Regions from separate parts of the Virgibacillus dakarensis genome, predicted to be linked through region 1. Evidence: riboswitches for the same ligand, from Rfam matches in the RefSeq annotation. Region 1 holds a riboswitch; the other holds the start of a gene.
What was found. A riboswitch is a leader RNA that binds a small molecule or an ion and turns the genes downstream of it on or off. The one in region 1 is predicted to bind lysine.
Positions count from the first base shown of each region.

Region 1 (8,344 bases):
CCGTACCAGAATGGCTGACATGATTACACGGCTGATTTTGCGTAATGAGGGATTTGATGAGGTTGCTACACTTGTTACCGACGAAGAAGTGCTGATTGCCTACCAAAAAAACGATAACCTGGATGACAGGACTGCAGCGGATATTGCCAGTAAAACAGCTAAATCAACGATGCCTGGATTTTTTGACGTTTACGTTTCCGACAACGGAACATTGATGAACGATATCCAAAGTCTGCATAATTCAAGTGCGACAAATAAAAATTATGACAACACAATAGAACAGATTATTAATGAGATGAACAAATCCCCGCAAGGAAGAGATGACAACAAGCAAAAATAAGATTAAATTTCAGGTTGACATGAATATCCCAAACTTTCCGATCCTCCACAAAGGGGGCGGCAAAAAAAGACCGCCCTCTTTGCCTATATAAAAATTTGAGGTGACATAAGATGTTCAACAAACGTACTTATATGTTCCTTTTTTTCCTGTTCCTTTCCTTTATACTGGGGGCTGAACAAACATCTGCGGACGATTCCATTTATAAAAAGCGAATGTCTCTATATAAAAAAACGGAAGCCGTAACGCAAATCCCGTGGTATTACATTGCTGCTATTGACCAATATGAACGGAATACGGAAAAAGACACATCTAATGAAAAAGTAATTTCCATATCTTTTCCTGACGAGCTGTGGTATGGACTCGGAAACAGTGCTATGATTACAGATCAGGACGTAATTGCCTTTTTCAGTGGTATTGGCAAGGATGGAAACGGAGATAAAAAAGCTGACCCCGGTAACCCAGAGGATGCTTTATTCACAATGGCTAACTGGCTCTTAAGCTACGGACCAACAAAAGATGATATAAAAATCGGACTGTGGCATTACTACAAACGTGATCTGACCGTACAAACCATTATGAGTACTGCCAAGGTGTTCCAACAGTTTCAAAAATTAAATCTGAAGGATCGGGACTTTCCGGTATCCATTAAATATAATTACAGTTACCGGAGCACATGGGGGGATAGACGCGGTTTTGGCGGCGTACGTATCCATGAAGGAACAGATATTTTCGCAGGCTACGGCACCCCGGTAAAATCAACAACCTATGGGGTTATCGAAATGAAAGGCTGGAACTTATATGGCGGCTGGCGGCTTGGAATCCGGGATATTAATAACATTTATCATTATTACGGACATTTAAGCGGCTATGACGATAAGATTAAAGTTGGTCAGGTGGTCAAGCCTGGTGATGTGCTTGGCAGTGTCGGTTCAACTGGATACGGCCCTCCAGGAACATCGGGAAAATTCCCGCCACACCTGCATTATGGAATGTATAAAGATAATGGCTATAGTGAATGGTCCTTTGACCCATATCCATATTTACGAAAATGGGAACGAATGGCCAGACAGAAATAGGTAGTTGTTGTAAAGAAAAGCTTATCCTCGCGCTCGGGTTAATTGTCCAGCTCTGGGGTTGATATTTTCGCCCCGCTTGCTTGATCCAGACGCTGAAATGTGAAACGAGCGTCGTTATCAAAAGATAACGACGCTCGTATGTTTAATTTGAGTTTGATTGCTTCGACTTCTTCACTGCATTTGCAATACTTGCTGCCAAACCACCCCAGATAATAACAATACCAAGGATCGCAACAACGATAGCTCCAGTACTCATTATTTTGCCTCCTTAGCTCTAGATTCTTCTTCTCTTTGCGCTGTTTTCCATTTGCTTAGTGACATGATTACACCAACTACAAGAGCTGCGATCGCAACAAACCATCCGCTGTATAAAATAAAGAAATCAGGATAGCCTTCATAGTTGCCAGTAGGTGTATCAAAAGCTCTTGTCAGATTATCCCTTAACAACCCATACATCATGTATCCGAGTACAAGTGGTGTGATGAAACCTAAGCTAATCGTCCACCATGAACCTAGTCGAATATCAGAAATTTCATTCGCATGTGCTTTAAATTCACCAAGCTTACGCAATCCCCAAGCAACAAAGATAACCTCGACTAATCCAAGTAAAGCGACACCGAATTGATTAATAAAGTAGTCGGTTGCATCGAGGAAGTTAAGACCGCCTCTTGTTGCAAATAGCAAGGAAATGATTGCAGCTAATCCACCGCCAAACAATACTGCCTTCCCTCTGGAGATTTTAAATTTATCAACCAGTCCTGCGACATATGTCTCGGTAATCGACATTAACGAGGTTAATCCCGCGAGTACCAATGAAAGGAAGAATAAAACGCCAAACAATTCGTTCAATGCCGGGAACTGATTAATGATTTGTGGAAACACAACAAATGCTAATCCGACACCACCAGCTACAACTTCATCTACAGAAACACCTTGCTGGGCAGCCATAAATCCAAGTACGGAGAATACGCCAATCCCTGCCAGCAATTCAAAGCTTGAGTTACCAAAGCCAGTAATAAATGCATTGTTCGTAATATCCGATTTCTTCGGCAAATAACTGGAGTACGTAATCATGATCGCAAATGCAATTGACAAGCTAAAGAATATTTGCCCATATGCAGCCACCCAAACTCCTGGCTCAGCAATTTTTGAAAAGTCAGGTTCAAAAAATGCATTTAACCCGTCAATTGCTCCAGGTAATGTAATTGCTCGAATAACGATGATTAAGAAAATGATAACCAATGCCGGAATAAATATTCGGTTCGCAATTTCGATACCTTTTTTAACGCCTTTAAATAAAATTCCGAGTACAAGTATCCAAACAATAATCAACGGAATCAATACACCTGGTACTAAACCGCCGATCTGTCCAGGGTCTGCCAAATGCAGATAGTCGTTAAACAGAAATGATTCTGTGTCGGTTCCCCAGCTCAGCTTGAATGAAAAGACCGAAAAGGATATTGCCCAAGCAATAATAACGGAATAATACGTAGATATGACAAAAGCAACTGCTACTGCCCACCAGCCAATAAATTCCGACTTTTTATTCATTTTACTGTACGTTAATGGCGCTGACCCCCGATATTTATGCCCCATTGTGAATTCCATGATTAATATCGGAATTCCTGCTGTTAACAGTGCGAATAAATATGGGATAAAGAATGCTCCACCACCATTTTCATACGCTACCGATGGAAAACGCCAAATATTCCCGAGTCCGATTGCAGACCCTACAGCAGCCATGATAAAACCTGCTCGTGTTCCCCACTGTGAACGATTTTCCATTTTTTGACCTCCTCTTACCTGATTTCTTTCCCTATTTTAAATGTATTACAGGAAATAAAAATCTTTACTTTTTTCTGATATTTATGCTTGTATTATACCGGTACTTTTTGACTATGTCAAAGTAAATCATTTTACAGGAATAAAAATTCCCCCACACACATCGTGTATAGGGGAATTTCCTAGTTTTTCACCCTTGTCTTTGCCAAAAAGTGAATCAAGGAACCAATGATAATCAGGACAATAAGCGCAGCACATAATGCTAGTGCCATTTGATTCGTCCATCCAATTACTAAGTAACCTACACATGAGGCCAAAGCAACCAGCAGCGCATAAGGCAATTGGGTTAAAACATGATCAATGTGATTTACACCTGCACCAGTTGAGGATAAAATTGTTGTATCCGAAATTGGTGAGCAGTGATCGCCAAACACAGATCCTGCAAGTACTGCGGCAAGCGTTGGAAGCAGCATATTCACGTCTGTTAAAACGGTGACCTCTGCAGCAATTGGCAGCATAATGCCGAATGTTCCCCAGGAGGTACCGGTAGCCAATGCCATAAAACCGGCAATAATGAAAAATAGAAATGGTAACAATGCCGGATTGATGGATGCATCGTTAACTAATCGTGCCAAATAGTCTCCCGTTTCCAATGTACTAATGATGGAACCAATCATCCATGCCAGTAGCAATATATAGATAGCCGGAAGCATTGCCTTGATTCCTTCCCAAATAATGTTTCCGACATTTGCTTTAGGCTTTCGTTGGCTTAAATGAAAAATAAATGCAGTCAAAACCGCTAACAGGCCACCAGTAAAAAGTGATACATTTACATTTGTATTTGCGAAAATCGTCAGGAGACTGGCATCTCCACCATCTTGATATCCAGTAACAATCATCGCCGTTACCGTTGCCACAACAAGCACCAGGATGGGTACAATCAAGTGATACACCTTGCCATTTTCATGGGGTTTAAACGTTTCCTGCAAATCTCCTGGTACTTTTTCGTTAGAATTTACTACTTCACCCGTTTCGATTGCGCGATTTTCATGTTTCAACATCGGCCCGAAGTCAATTTTCATACAAGCGACAAGAAATACGAGCAGCAATGCGCCGATTGCGTAAAAATTATACGGAATCATTTTTATAAAAGCTTCTAGCGGCTGGATATCTGTGATCCCATTTGCCGCAAATAAACTTCCCAGCAAACCGATGATGTATGCGCCCCAACTGGATATTGGGGAAATCACGGTCACGGGAGCGGATGTTGAATCGATAAAGTAGGCTAATTTTGCCCGTGAGACACGATGCCTATCCGTCAGCGGCCTGGCGATTTGTCCAACAGCTAAGGCATTAAAATAATCATCAATAAAAATAATAATTCCAAGAATTGCCGTCATCACCTGGGCTCCGACTCTTGTCTTGACCCGCTTCATCATCCAGTCTCCAAATTCCCGGCTGCCACCTGATGCCGTAATAAATGCCGTCATAATACCTAGAAATAATAAGAAACTTAATAACAGTATATTTCCGGTATTTAACCTCCCATTGCTAACAAAAATCGTATAAAATGTTTCCCAGATTTCGTTTAATGATCCTAAAATATTAAAATCATGAATAAATAATGCCCCAACAATAATTCCCGCTCCTAATGAAAGCAGAACTTTTCTCGTAAGCAACACTAATACAAGCATGAGTACTGCTGGGATTAATGAATAAATTGTTCCTTCCATCATGTCTACCTCCATTATTTTCTAATCAAGTGCATGAAGAAGACTGCAAAATAAGAGGAGACTGTTAGTGATGGAACTAATCCCGCCAAAAACACAAAAAAACAACGATAGAAAATAACCTACCATTGTTTATAAGTATACGTTATCCTCCATTTCGATCAGTAGTTCTCCATGCAGCGTCCAATGCATGACAGTACATCCCTTATTCAAAGACATACCAGCTATAATAAGCTTGACCCTTATTACACTTCGGCAAACAATCCTTTTGCCAATCATCATCGTTGTCATTCTCCGATTGGCTACTCCTATCATTTGCACCTCTACCTCACCGATCTGATAAGGTTCATGATTTAATTATAATTAAATTATACTGGATTATTCGTTATCTTTCAAGTCCTTGTTAAGGTCATCTTTAGGGACAGCTATTGATGGACCATTATTCCCACCTTCACCGTAAAACTCCGGAACACCCAGATTAACTACTCCAGAGTCTACATATACATCCGTACTTACTTCCCTTACATCAGTTGAAAATGGAATAACAACTCGGACTTCCGCTTCTACATGAATAAATACTTTAACCATCGCACTATTTATCCCAAACGCCTCCGCTTTATGAACAACATCGGTTTTTACATTTCCAATAAGCTCCATATTTACAGGAACTTTTGGACCCAAATTGGCCAGTACCGTATTCCCCGTTACCATGCCAAGCGGGATTTCCACTAGTGTGGGATCTTCTTTACGCATTTCTTCAATCGTATTGCCATACTCCAACTCCAAGCTCGAATCCTCGGGTACTTCCCCAGTATTCATCCATTGAAAAAATTCCTCCACCCGGTCTGTAGCATACCGATTTATTTCATTAACAGCTGCAGTATTAATTTTCCAGGAGGTAATCTCCCCTTCATTGTTCCTGGTAAATTCAGATACATCTTCAAAATCGTAGCCCTCCGCAAACCTAACTGCCGCGTTTATCCCACGAGTGGCAAATTCATTTGATTTTGATTTTGCAATATCCATTAACGCCGGTTCTATACCTTTATTCACAATAAAAATAGCAAACCAGATCATCAACAGGAATAAAATCATCGTAATGACCACAATATTTTTCACTGGAGGTGGTGTTCGTTTTTTTCGAAAAAATGGTTGTCGTCGCAGCAATATGAAAACCCCCCTAAAACAATCTATGCTTGTTTTAGGGGGGTTAGACTTGGCATTTTATATTATTTTTGACAAGCTGAATCTGTAATATTGACAGCAGACGTAAAGTCCACTTCATACGGTTCTTGCGGGATTATGTTCATCGGTATTCCAGTATGTTTAGCAACCTTCGGGTTTGGTTCAGGAACTTTTTGTCGAACTTCAGCAACTTTTCATGAAATTTCAGCATCTTCCATGTAAGAGGGCAATTTTCCAAACGTGTTGCCTCTATTTTCAGGTAGCAGTTCACAGCGTTTAGCTTGGGCAAAGTTTCTTCACTCGGTTTGATGTTCGTACCCTTGGATTTGATGCCTAGCGCTCGATCCGATGTTTAATGCTCATAAGTTGACCCTTACCACATGTTAAATTCTTGGGTTTAAAAAATGCCTCCCCTCTGGAAGACATTTTACGATATGTTTAATAATGCATCTCTCCCGATTATGCCAGGTTCCCAGCCATACGCCTTGGATGCATCAGTAATTTTTTCGAGTGGTGCATGCAGCAAATCATCAATTGTTTTAACACCAACCGCGCGACCCGCAATAACGTTACGATCTGCTAGTACCTCATTCAGCACATCCACATCCAAAGCTCCACACATGATGTAACCAATTTCATTTGTAATCATCAATAAATTTGTTTTTGGAAGTTCCACCGTAATAGCAGTAAAGAACATTCCGTCAACCTCGAGCGGATTCACCGTAATCATTCTCGTGCTCATGCCTCCTCCTTGACCTACACTACCATATGTATTCAAGGAGCTTGGACAATGTCACTTGGGGTTCTTATTGTGATTGATTGTTGTCATGCTGCTCGATCGACCTTCTACACTGCTCAATTGACTTTTGGCTGTTGCCCGATCGACTTTCCCCCACTCGATCGATTTCGCACGTAATTCGATCGACTTTCTATACCGCTCGATCGATTTCGCCCGTTGCTCGGTCGATTTTTCATCCGGCTCGATCAATTTTACCTGTGCTCGATCAATTTTGCCTAATCCTCGATCAATTCTGATGGGCCCCCGCTCGTGTCTCTATTCTAATCCGCTTTCCCATCAAAATCATTCCTCAATGTATAGGCTAGTAGATCGCGGAGGAATTCTGGTAAAAAGTATTGTTTAGTTTCGGATTTTGCTATTTCCGGGAGTAACCGTCCAAATGTAAATGTATCGGCCACAGCAACTGAATAAATGCGATCCGGATCAAGCGGTTCACCTTGAAAGAATACATTTTTTACCGACTCACGCCCATCCGTCAGGACTGTTGTAGCAATCGCCAATCCGGAAAATACCATACGGCCAATTACTTCTCCGCGAAACCCGAAGCCCTTCAACTTAAGCTCCATTAAATCCTTCGTAAACGATGCCCGGACAACTTCTGTTAATTCATCTCCGGTTAATTCCACAACACAAGGATTAATCGGATGTGGACATATCCGGTGAATGTCTTTATAGGTAACATCCCCTTTGGAAAGCTCATCAAGCAGTAACCCGGAATTTAACATGGCACAATCTGCTTTTGTCCACATTTTCATTGTGTCGGTCAGTTTCCGCATAATCGCCGTTTCCTGGAACCACTTAACTTCGATTGTCTGATGCAAATGAACAACAGTTTGACCTAATAGATTATTCGCCTTTTTATAAAGTTGCTGCAGCATTTTTTCCGTTTCCGAATCCTTCGCTAAGTGGGTAATATCGGTTGTATATGCCTCTTTATGAACAAGCTTTTTTGCCTGGTGATCCCATGTCAGAATAACCTCACCGACAAAAGTACAATGTTTCCCTGCAGCAGTAATAATCGTGTTATTGACATTTTCCCCTGTCCGCAATAAATGGTGGGTATGTCCGCCAATGATTACATCAATTTCCGAAAACCTTCTTGCAATCGCCTGATCTTCACTGATTCCTAAATGTGATAATAAAATAACGATATCAGCAGCTTCCTTGACTGATTTAATATATTTTTCTAATGCCTTAAACGGATTGGAAACATGCCATTGCAGCAATTCATAGTAGTTGTTAAAGGGGGCGGTTAGCCCTATCACACCAATACGCACTCCGTTTACCGACCGGAAATATACTACAGGCTTCAGCCAATCCGGTTCTTTCTCTGCCATATCATGCAAATTGGCGCAAACCACCTGAAAATCCGCGTCATCATAGAGGTGATAAAGATCCTCATGCCCAAGTGTAATCCCCTCATTATTCCCGA
Region 1 is NZ_LT732554.1:2,451,597-2,459,940, reverse strand. Features, by position in the region: gene CZ382_RS21290 (YhcN/YlaJ family sporulation lipoprotein) at 1-340, shown strand, start outside; gene CZ382_RS21285 (M23 family metallopeptidase) at 451-1,416, shown strand; gene CZ382_RS21280 (methionine/alanine import family NSS transporter small subunit) at 1,559-1,672, opposite strand; gene CZ382_RS21275 (sodium-dependent transporter) at 1,672-3,201, opposite strand; gene CZ382_RS21270 (Na+/H+ antiporter NhaC family protein) at 3,381-4,931, opposite strand; lysine riboswitch at 5,086-5,262, opposite strand; gene yunB (sporulation protein YunB) at 5,307-6,095, opposite strand; gene CZ382_RS21255 (YunC family protein) at 6,541-6,843, opposite strand; gene CZ382_RS23560 (hypothetical protein) at 6,907-7,101, opposite strand; gene CZ382_RS21250 (bifunctional metallophosphatase/5'-nucleotidase) at 7,173-8,344, opposite strand, start outside.

Region 2 (8,344 bases), on a different contig from region 1:
GGGGGAAGATGCGGCCCTTTAGTTATTTATTTTCAGTCTTCCTTACACATTCCAGCATATACATACCTTTCTAAGATCCTTCTAGGAATTTTCGAAAAAACCCCTACAGGAAAATGATCGTTGCGCATCTGCAATCCTTTTCCCGACGCCTATTCCGCAGATGCTAGGTTTATTACAAACAGGATACCTTGATTGCATGAGATCCCCCTTTCCAAATTACCAAGAAACGGAGAGCCGGAGGAAGTAGCAAGTATTGCATTATTACCTTGTTTCGGACGATTCCTGTTTTGTTAATGGGGATGTCATTCGTGCTGATGCAGGCGGGCTGACATATTAAGAGGACGCCAGGATCCTATGTGTATTTATCTTAAAAAACAACCGAACAACCCCAGGTAAAAGGTTGTTCGGCCGTTCTACATGCTCAGTTTTAGCATATCGTGCTTCTGCAGCGTGTTATTTTTTCACAGCATGAATATAATGAATCGTTTCAAAGGCTGACAGGTAATCATTTCGATCGCTAAAATAACGTTTATTAATGTCAGCGGGTGATAAATGTTCGTAAATTAATAGACCTGATTTCTCCAACAGCTTTTCTACTTCCGAATAGGAATAACAAGCCTTCATTGGCTCTCCGCCTGCTGCAGCCATTTTTACCATGTTTTCCACTCTATTGGATAGCCCTTTTTCTTCAAATAGTTGTTCGTCTGCATAATCAAAAACGATAGAGCTACCTGTTGGAACGTTGGAAATTAAATGATCGATCAAGCCGGAAAGATCTTCTTTCGTTAAGTAATAGGAAACTCCTAGAAGGCTAAAAAATGTCTTTTTGTTGGCAAACCCTTCATCTAATAGATTCTTGTAGGAAAAGAGCTCGGTGAAGTCCATCGAAACAAAATGAAGGTTATTCGGTATCTTGAAATTAGCTTCATCCAATCTTTTTTGTTTAAATTCCTGAGTAGCGGGATAATCAATTTCAAAGATTTCCAAGACTTTCTCCAATTCCGGATGTCGAAAAGCAAAAGTGTCTAATCCGGCACCAAGTATGACGTATTGTTTTAAACCTAACCGGACCTCATTACGTAATACTTGTTCGCAATATGCAGCACGTGCCAAGGGCGTTGGAGAAAGTTGAACTTGGGTAATCCATTTCAATATTTCTTCTTTGTTTCCTTTGAATTTTTCTGCTATATCTTTGTTGAAGAACTGTATACCCCCAACCATATTCTCTTTAACATCGTTGAATTCCTCTTCTGAAATTAAATCTTTAGCGATAAAGTCATTAAAAATTTTAGGTGTATCGAATTGGCTGTGATAAGCTCTGCCAAAAGCAGAGATTAGTGAAGTGATACTGGACTCGTCTTGTTTCATGCAAACACACTCCTTCATTTATATCAAAAAAAATAGGATTCCCCTGGCCAGGAGAATCCTATTATATACATTATTATGTTAATTGTAAATTATAGCATAAATAAAATTTTTTGTCAATTAAAATGCACCCCAAATTGAATGATCAATTGTGTTTGTATTTATTTCGTTATATTAGATAGGTTTCCTCATGTGACCGTCAAGTAAAATGGATGATAAAAATCGAGTCATTGAATGGTTGAAATCAATCCAGTTCATAGATGATGATACCAACAATGGAAATTCGTATCTAGATCTAAAAATTCTATGACAATAGAATTATTTTTTCGAATATTCATTCAAGGACTACGCTTCTTTTACTCCACTATGTATACTAAGACTAGGTATGTTTACAAACGATAGCTATACAACGGAAAGGATATTGGAGGCTGAAATTGTGAAATATTGGATCCATGTCTTATTATCCATATCGATTATACTGCTGGGAGGTTGTCAAATGGATAATGATAAAACAAATACAAAACCATCCGAAATGAATCCGGAAGACTTGCCGGATGTGCGAGCGTTTCATGATGAATTTACTCGAGGGTTTTTGCAATCCACGGAGGAAACAAGACCAGGGTATTATCCGTTTTTGTCAGGGACAGGAGCTTATAAGATGGATTTTCCAGCTGGTGGGGTTATTGGTGAAAGGGCATATGCAATAAAGGAAAAAGGTTATGAGGAGTATCCTGTTCACATTGAAAATGAGGATGGTACTGGATCAATGATTAACATTAATTATTATTCTTATCACAAGACTGAAAATGTGGACTCTTATTTGGATAGTTTGGAGCACAGATTAGGGGAGAATGTTGACTTTAAAAAAATCAATGGAGATTCGCAATCTGTTTATTATACCAACTATGAAGGAGATGGATTTTATACGTATGCCGGTTATGTGCAAAATAAAATAAATAATGGAGGAATTAAGATAATTTATAATAAAGATTGCAGAGGGGAATTAGAAAAAATTTGTAAAAGAAATAAACAGAAGGATAAAGAAGGTATCATTCAATGGATGGAATCAATCCGGTTTGTAAATAAAGATGCCAACAGTGGTTAATCAATACATAGATCAAAATTCCTGCGTCAATAGAATTATTTTTACAATATTCATGCCAGAACTACACTTCTTCTGTGCCTCTATGTATACTAAGATTAGGTATGTGTAGAAATGATAGCTATACGACTAGAAGGATATTGGAGGCTGAAATTGTGAAATATTGGATTCATGTCTTATTATCCATATCGATTATACTGCTGGGAGGTTGTCAAATGGATAATGATAAAACAAATACAAAACCATCCGAAATGAATCCGGAAGACTTGCCGGATGTGCGAGCGTTTCATGATGAATTTACTCGAGGGTTTTTGCAATCCATGGAGGAAACAAGACCAGGGTATTATCCGTTTTTGTCAGGGACAGGAGCTTATAAGATGGATTTTCCAGCTGGTGGGATTGTTGGTGAAAAAGGGTACGGACGCATAAAAAAGAAAAAAGAAGGATATTTAGTTGGCATTGAAAATGAAAATGGTACAGGATCGTCAATTACAATCAATTATGATTCCTTTAAAATAAAGGATCATGTGGAATCTTATTTGGATAATCTCAAAGATAGACTAGGTAAAGAAGTAGAATTTAAAAAGTTGGAAATTGAAGATGACCAACAATCACTTTATTACGCTTATTTTGAGCGGAATGGGTTTTATACGTATGCAGGCTATTTGCAAAATGAAAAAAATCATGGCGGAATTCAGGCCGTTTATCAAATCGATTGTGGTGGACGCCAAGAAGAAGTATGTAAAGAAAACAAAAAGGCTGTCAAAGATCGTATTATTGAATGGATGAAATCAATTCAATTTATAAATGGAGATGAGGAAGTGAGTGGTTAATGAGCGATACAATTATAAATTCGCCTGAAATGCGCTTAAGGTTGATCCAATTAGGGTACGACGATGACTTATCTGAGGCCGAAGTCATAAAGAAAGTCAAGAGGATATATTTAGAAGAAACGGGACAGGAACTGAAGGCAGATATTAAGGTACGCACGTCAGAAGAGGCTAATATTGGTTCTGAATCTGGGTATGATGGTACTGCATTATATTTAGATTCCATGGAAAAGAATATTGAAGAATTATATGTTATATCACAAGGAAGCAGGGGCATGGAGGATTGGGAATATAATTTGGAAGCAATGTTAGCAGGGCAAAATGTTAGTCAGGCAGAAGATGCGGCTGAATTTGTAAAAGATGTCAAGAACCATTTTAATATTCACGAAGTTGAAAATGGAAAAAAAGATGAAAATTCCACACCTATTATTGGTTTATCACATTCATTAGCACATAATAATAATACAACAGCCCATTTATTATACGATACATTCGATGAGGTGTATAGTGTAAATGGTGCACAGACGAATTATTATCAGATCTATAATGCCGATTTTAGATTTGAAGAAGCTGTAAATAGGGAATTTTCGATCTCCAAAACAGATCCGGACGCTATTTATGACATCGACCCAGATAAATTACGCACATTCGCTGAAGACTTTTACAAAGACAAAGCCAAAAACATCCACCAAATTATTTCAGAGGATGACCCACTATACGCCGTCAGCGGTGTACGCGGATTCTTCACTCTTGGTGATGTGAGACCTATTGATACTATTCCAGACTATCCAGGTTTGCGTTCCATCATGGATGATATTCCGGATGATGTAGTGAAGGATCTGCAGGAGCTTGCTATTCAATACACTGTCTCCTCCCAAAATGGCGGGACAAATGCTGCTATTCAGGATTTGTTGGGCGTAAACATGGGTGTCGTTAACCAATTTGATGGAATTTGGAGTGTGGCAAAGGTATATGCGACAAACCAGTCCGAGATTGATACGATGATTCGCGATGTAAACGATAAGCTTCCCGGATTGCTCGCTCAGGTAAAAACGGTTACAACGAATGCTGATATAATCTTTCAGCGATTTGTAGATGCCGGATATATCAGTGTTGATCAAAAGGATTTAATCGTCACCGAACTTACCAACATTCAGAAAGAGCTGGATGGGATGCAAAAATCTATTTCAACATTGGTAGATATACGCGATCTGCACAACTTTTCTGCACAGCTTGGTGGGGATATTGGTACTTATTTGAAAATAAAGGAACAAGCGGAAGCAATCCAAGGAAGTTTGGATAAACTTGACAAAAAGGAATTTCGAGAACTATTAGCAATGATTAAAAGCGGCCATCAAATCCCAGGAACCCCTAAAGGCACTGGGGGAGGGAAACAAATCTTATTTGGGGATGGATATGATCCTTACCACTACCAGCGGGAAAAAAGGAATAAAGGTAAATATTTCAGCTGCGTTACGTATGTATGATGAGGGAAAAGGGTTGCTGGAGGATAAATCATCAGAGATTAAGATGTTGCAAACGGCAATTAAAAGGGAAATTGTTCAATGCTACAAAGAAAAAAGGACTACTGTCATGAACAAAATATTTGATATGGAATCAAATCCCCGCACCTATACATATCTTCTCAAAAAACATGTTTATTTTACACGTCTGGATAAATCAATCATTGGTATCAATGTTCATGAAGTGTTTTTTCCATTCGATCATGCAGTCATTGAGGAAAGGATAAACAGTTTAAATGAAAGTGTAGAAAAAGGATATACCCATCTCGAAAACTATCGAACGGCAATAGAAGATTTATTTGAGGAAGAAGAAAAGATAGCAAATTTATTTGATGTTGTTGGAGGGCTTTAAAATGAAAGGTGATGAGCATGCAATTACCGTTACCGAAAAAATACTAGACAGTGAAGACCTTTCCGATAAGAAGGGAATCCTTAAGAAACATACTAACAGGATCAACGACTATGATAAAGCTTTTTTCAATTTAGTCGATTCCATCATTGTTAATGAAGACCAAAAAGGGGAAATCGTTGAAGCGATGCTAGAAAAAACAAAGAAATTTAAGAGTCACAATCAGAATTTGCTAGAAGACGTCGATCAGCAAATCAATAAAACCGTGACCAATTTGAACGAACAAGTGGAGGATATGAAGACACAGCTGCTGACGATAAAGTATAGGGACAATATTTGATTTTATATATATTCATTGGTATTAACTGACTGTAAGGTTGATGATGGAACAATAACAAAAGATGCTTGGTAAAAATGCTATTAGTTTTCCCATCGGCTATCCCACCACCCAAAATAAAAATTTTCACAAAACCTATTGCCTGACTACATATTATTTGATACAGTTGGGATAATTAAATACTTTTCTTATTTCAAATTTTTTTGATTTAAGGATAGAGGCGCAAAAACCATTAGTACGCAATGCGAGGATCATGGGAAATCCGGTGACTGTTGTGGAAAGGGGAATTTGCCGAAGCAGACAGGGTCTCATGCTCTGGAAGCTGGTTCTGCTATTGAATAAATACAGGACTGTCATATAGGTTAACTATATGGAGGGCTATCTTACGCAGAAATTTTAAATGTAATTACATTCTGCAGCAGCGAAGCCTTCGTTGCTGCTTTTTTGCGTTTATGTCCGATTGCCCTGATCACCTCTATCATTTAAAAACATGACAAAGGGTGTGACGTAATGGATTTCGGTCAAGTATTAACAGCAATGGTAACATCATTTGAAGCGAATGGTGAGGTTGATTTGGAAGCAACAAGTATGTTAGTCGAGCATTTAATTGCCAATGGATCTGATGGATTAGTTGTCGCTGGAACAACTGGAGAATCGCCAACTTTGACAAAAGAGGAAAAGCTAAACCTCTTTACATGTGTGGTTAAAGCTGCTGGTGGCAGGGTTCCTGTTATAGCTGGAACCGGGTCAAACAACACATACGAATCGATCGCCTTAACCAAGGAAGCGGAAAAGGTCGGTGTCGATGGAATCATGCTTGTTGCGCCATATTATAATAAACCATCACAGGAAGGATTAGTCCAGCATTTTCAGGCGATTGCTCAAGAAACGACATTACCAATTATGCTGTACAATATTCCTGGACGCAGCGTTGTAAATATGTCAGTGGAAACTGTTGTAACGCTATCCAAGATTGATAATATTGTTGCGATCAAAGATGCAAGTGGTAATTTAAATGAAAGTGCAGCAATCATTCGCGAAACAGCGGATGATTTTAGCTTATATAGTGGTGACGATGGCATGACGTTACCAATTTTAGCTATTGGTGGAAAAGGGGTTGTTTCCGTTGCCTCACATATTATCGGGAATGAAATGCAGGAAATGGTCTATTATTATAGGCAGGGTTATGTCCAAAAATCCGCGGCCATGCACCGTGAACTTTTACCAATTATGAATGCCCTGTTCAGGGCACCGAGTCCGTCCCCTGTGAAAGCAGCTTTGAATTTGGCAGGTATACCGGTCGGTGGTGTTCGCTTGCCAATGGTACCGTTGAATGAGCAGGAAATGTACGAACTGCAGCAAGTTCTTCCGGTAAACGAAAGGAAAGCGATCGTATAAGCTGAAAATTTGTTAACCCTCGATTGGATTGCCAAGCGGGGGTTTTTGCTTAAAGCTGCCAATTGAAATTAAGTACCCTAGCAGACGGAAGTGTTGTTGGGGTTAGAAAAATAACGGTATCATTCTACTACAAACAACGGCAAAGCATGATAATATAAAGAGGAGCATACTTTTTTCTCTCTTTTCAATTCACATTTGGATTATAAAGAAAGGATGGGATCGAATGAAACACGCAGGCATTATCGGGGGATTAGGACCAGAATCGACAGTCGATTACTATCAATCATTTATAAAAAAATACCAGGAAAAGGTGAACAGCAAGCAAAAGCTTCCGGAGTTATTCATTAATAGTATTAATATGTATAACATTTTTCGCTTTATTTCAGAAGGGAAACTGGATGCCCTAGTTAATTATGTAGGAGAAGCCGCACAAAAACTGGAATCCATCGGCGCCGATTTCATTATCATTTCCGCAAACACGCCGCACATTGTGTTTGATCAGGTCCGGGAAAAAGTCGGTGTGCCCATGATCAGCATTGTTGAAGCTACATATGAAAAAGCAGAAGAACTAGGATTAAAACGATTGGGACTCTTAGGCACAAAATTCACCATGGAGAATGACTTTTTCAAGAAGCCTTTTATAACCGGAAAAAAGGATATTTTTGTACCGGATGAAGACGTACAGCAATACTTGCACCAAAAAATTGTGGATGAATTGGAAAACGGAATTGTTGATCCGCAAACGAAACAAGATTTTCTGAAGATTGTCCATGACATGGCCGAGAAAGAAAATCTGGATGGTCTTATTTTGGGATGTACAGAATTGCCGATGATTATAAACGAGGATGATACAGATTTGGCATTGTTGAATACGACTGAGATCCATGTTGATAAAATGATTGAGCAGCTTTTTTAAGTTGCTGAGTTATGAAAGGAAGAGGATCGATTGTTTGTTTCCACCTTTTTTTATTTTATCATTGCCCGTACGGATCCATAATCAGCATTCAGATAACTGCAAGGTGGATCTTGCTATCGATCCAGCAATGCACCTATCGCTCCAACATACGCACCTTTTTCTAAAAATATTGGGTTAAAATCCAGTATATCCTGGAAACTGGCTATGAGCTCTTTTAATGGTTGGTTACCATCCAATGTGCTACCGGTAAAGACAATATTTTTCAGCTGATGCGCAGCGGCAGTTTGTGTGGCAAGCAGTACCAATGTTTCGCCAATCATTCTAACTAAACTCGCTATATGATCGGCCGTGGCAGCGTCTTTATTCAAGTTTGCCTTACCAAAGTTACTTGCAGTTAGACTTCCTAGCAAGGGGGAAGGGCTTGGGGCATAGATGTCCCGAATTAACAAATCACTTTGGTGACTGTTTCCCTGTCCAGCCAGTTCATTTAATTCGTTAAAGTTTTCTTTTCCGGATATTAGTTT
Region 2 is NZ_LT732553.1:279,641-287,984, forward strand. Features, by position in the region: gene CZ382_RS01430 (class I SAM-dependent methyltransferase) at 454-1,368, opposite strand; gene CZ382_RS01435 (hypothetical protein) at 1,862-2,470, shown strand; gene CZ382_RS01440 (hypothetical protein) at 2,683-3,300, shown strand; gene CZ382_RS01445 (DUF6792 domain-containing protein) at 3,300-4,784, shown strand; gene CZ382_RS24095 (hypothetical protein) at 4,798-5,172, shown strand; gene CZ382_RS01450 (hypothetical protein) at 5,174-5,509, shown strand; lysine riboswitch at 5,714-5,895, shown strand; gene dapA (4-hydroxy-tetrahydrodipicolinate synthase) at 6,017-6,904, shown strand; gene CZ382_RS01460 (aspartate/glutamate racemase family protein) at 7,128-7,820, shown strand; gene coaW (type II pantothenate kinase) at 7,934-8,344, opposite strand, start outside.
Region 2: it holds a riboswitch for lysine, as region 1 does, so the genes downstream of both, dapA (4-hydroxy-tetrahydrodipicolinate synthase) here and CZ382_RS21270 (Na+/H+ antiporter NhaC family protein) in region 1, are expected to answer to the same signal.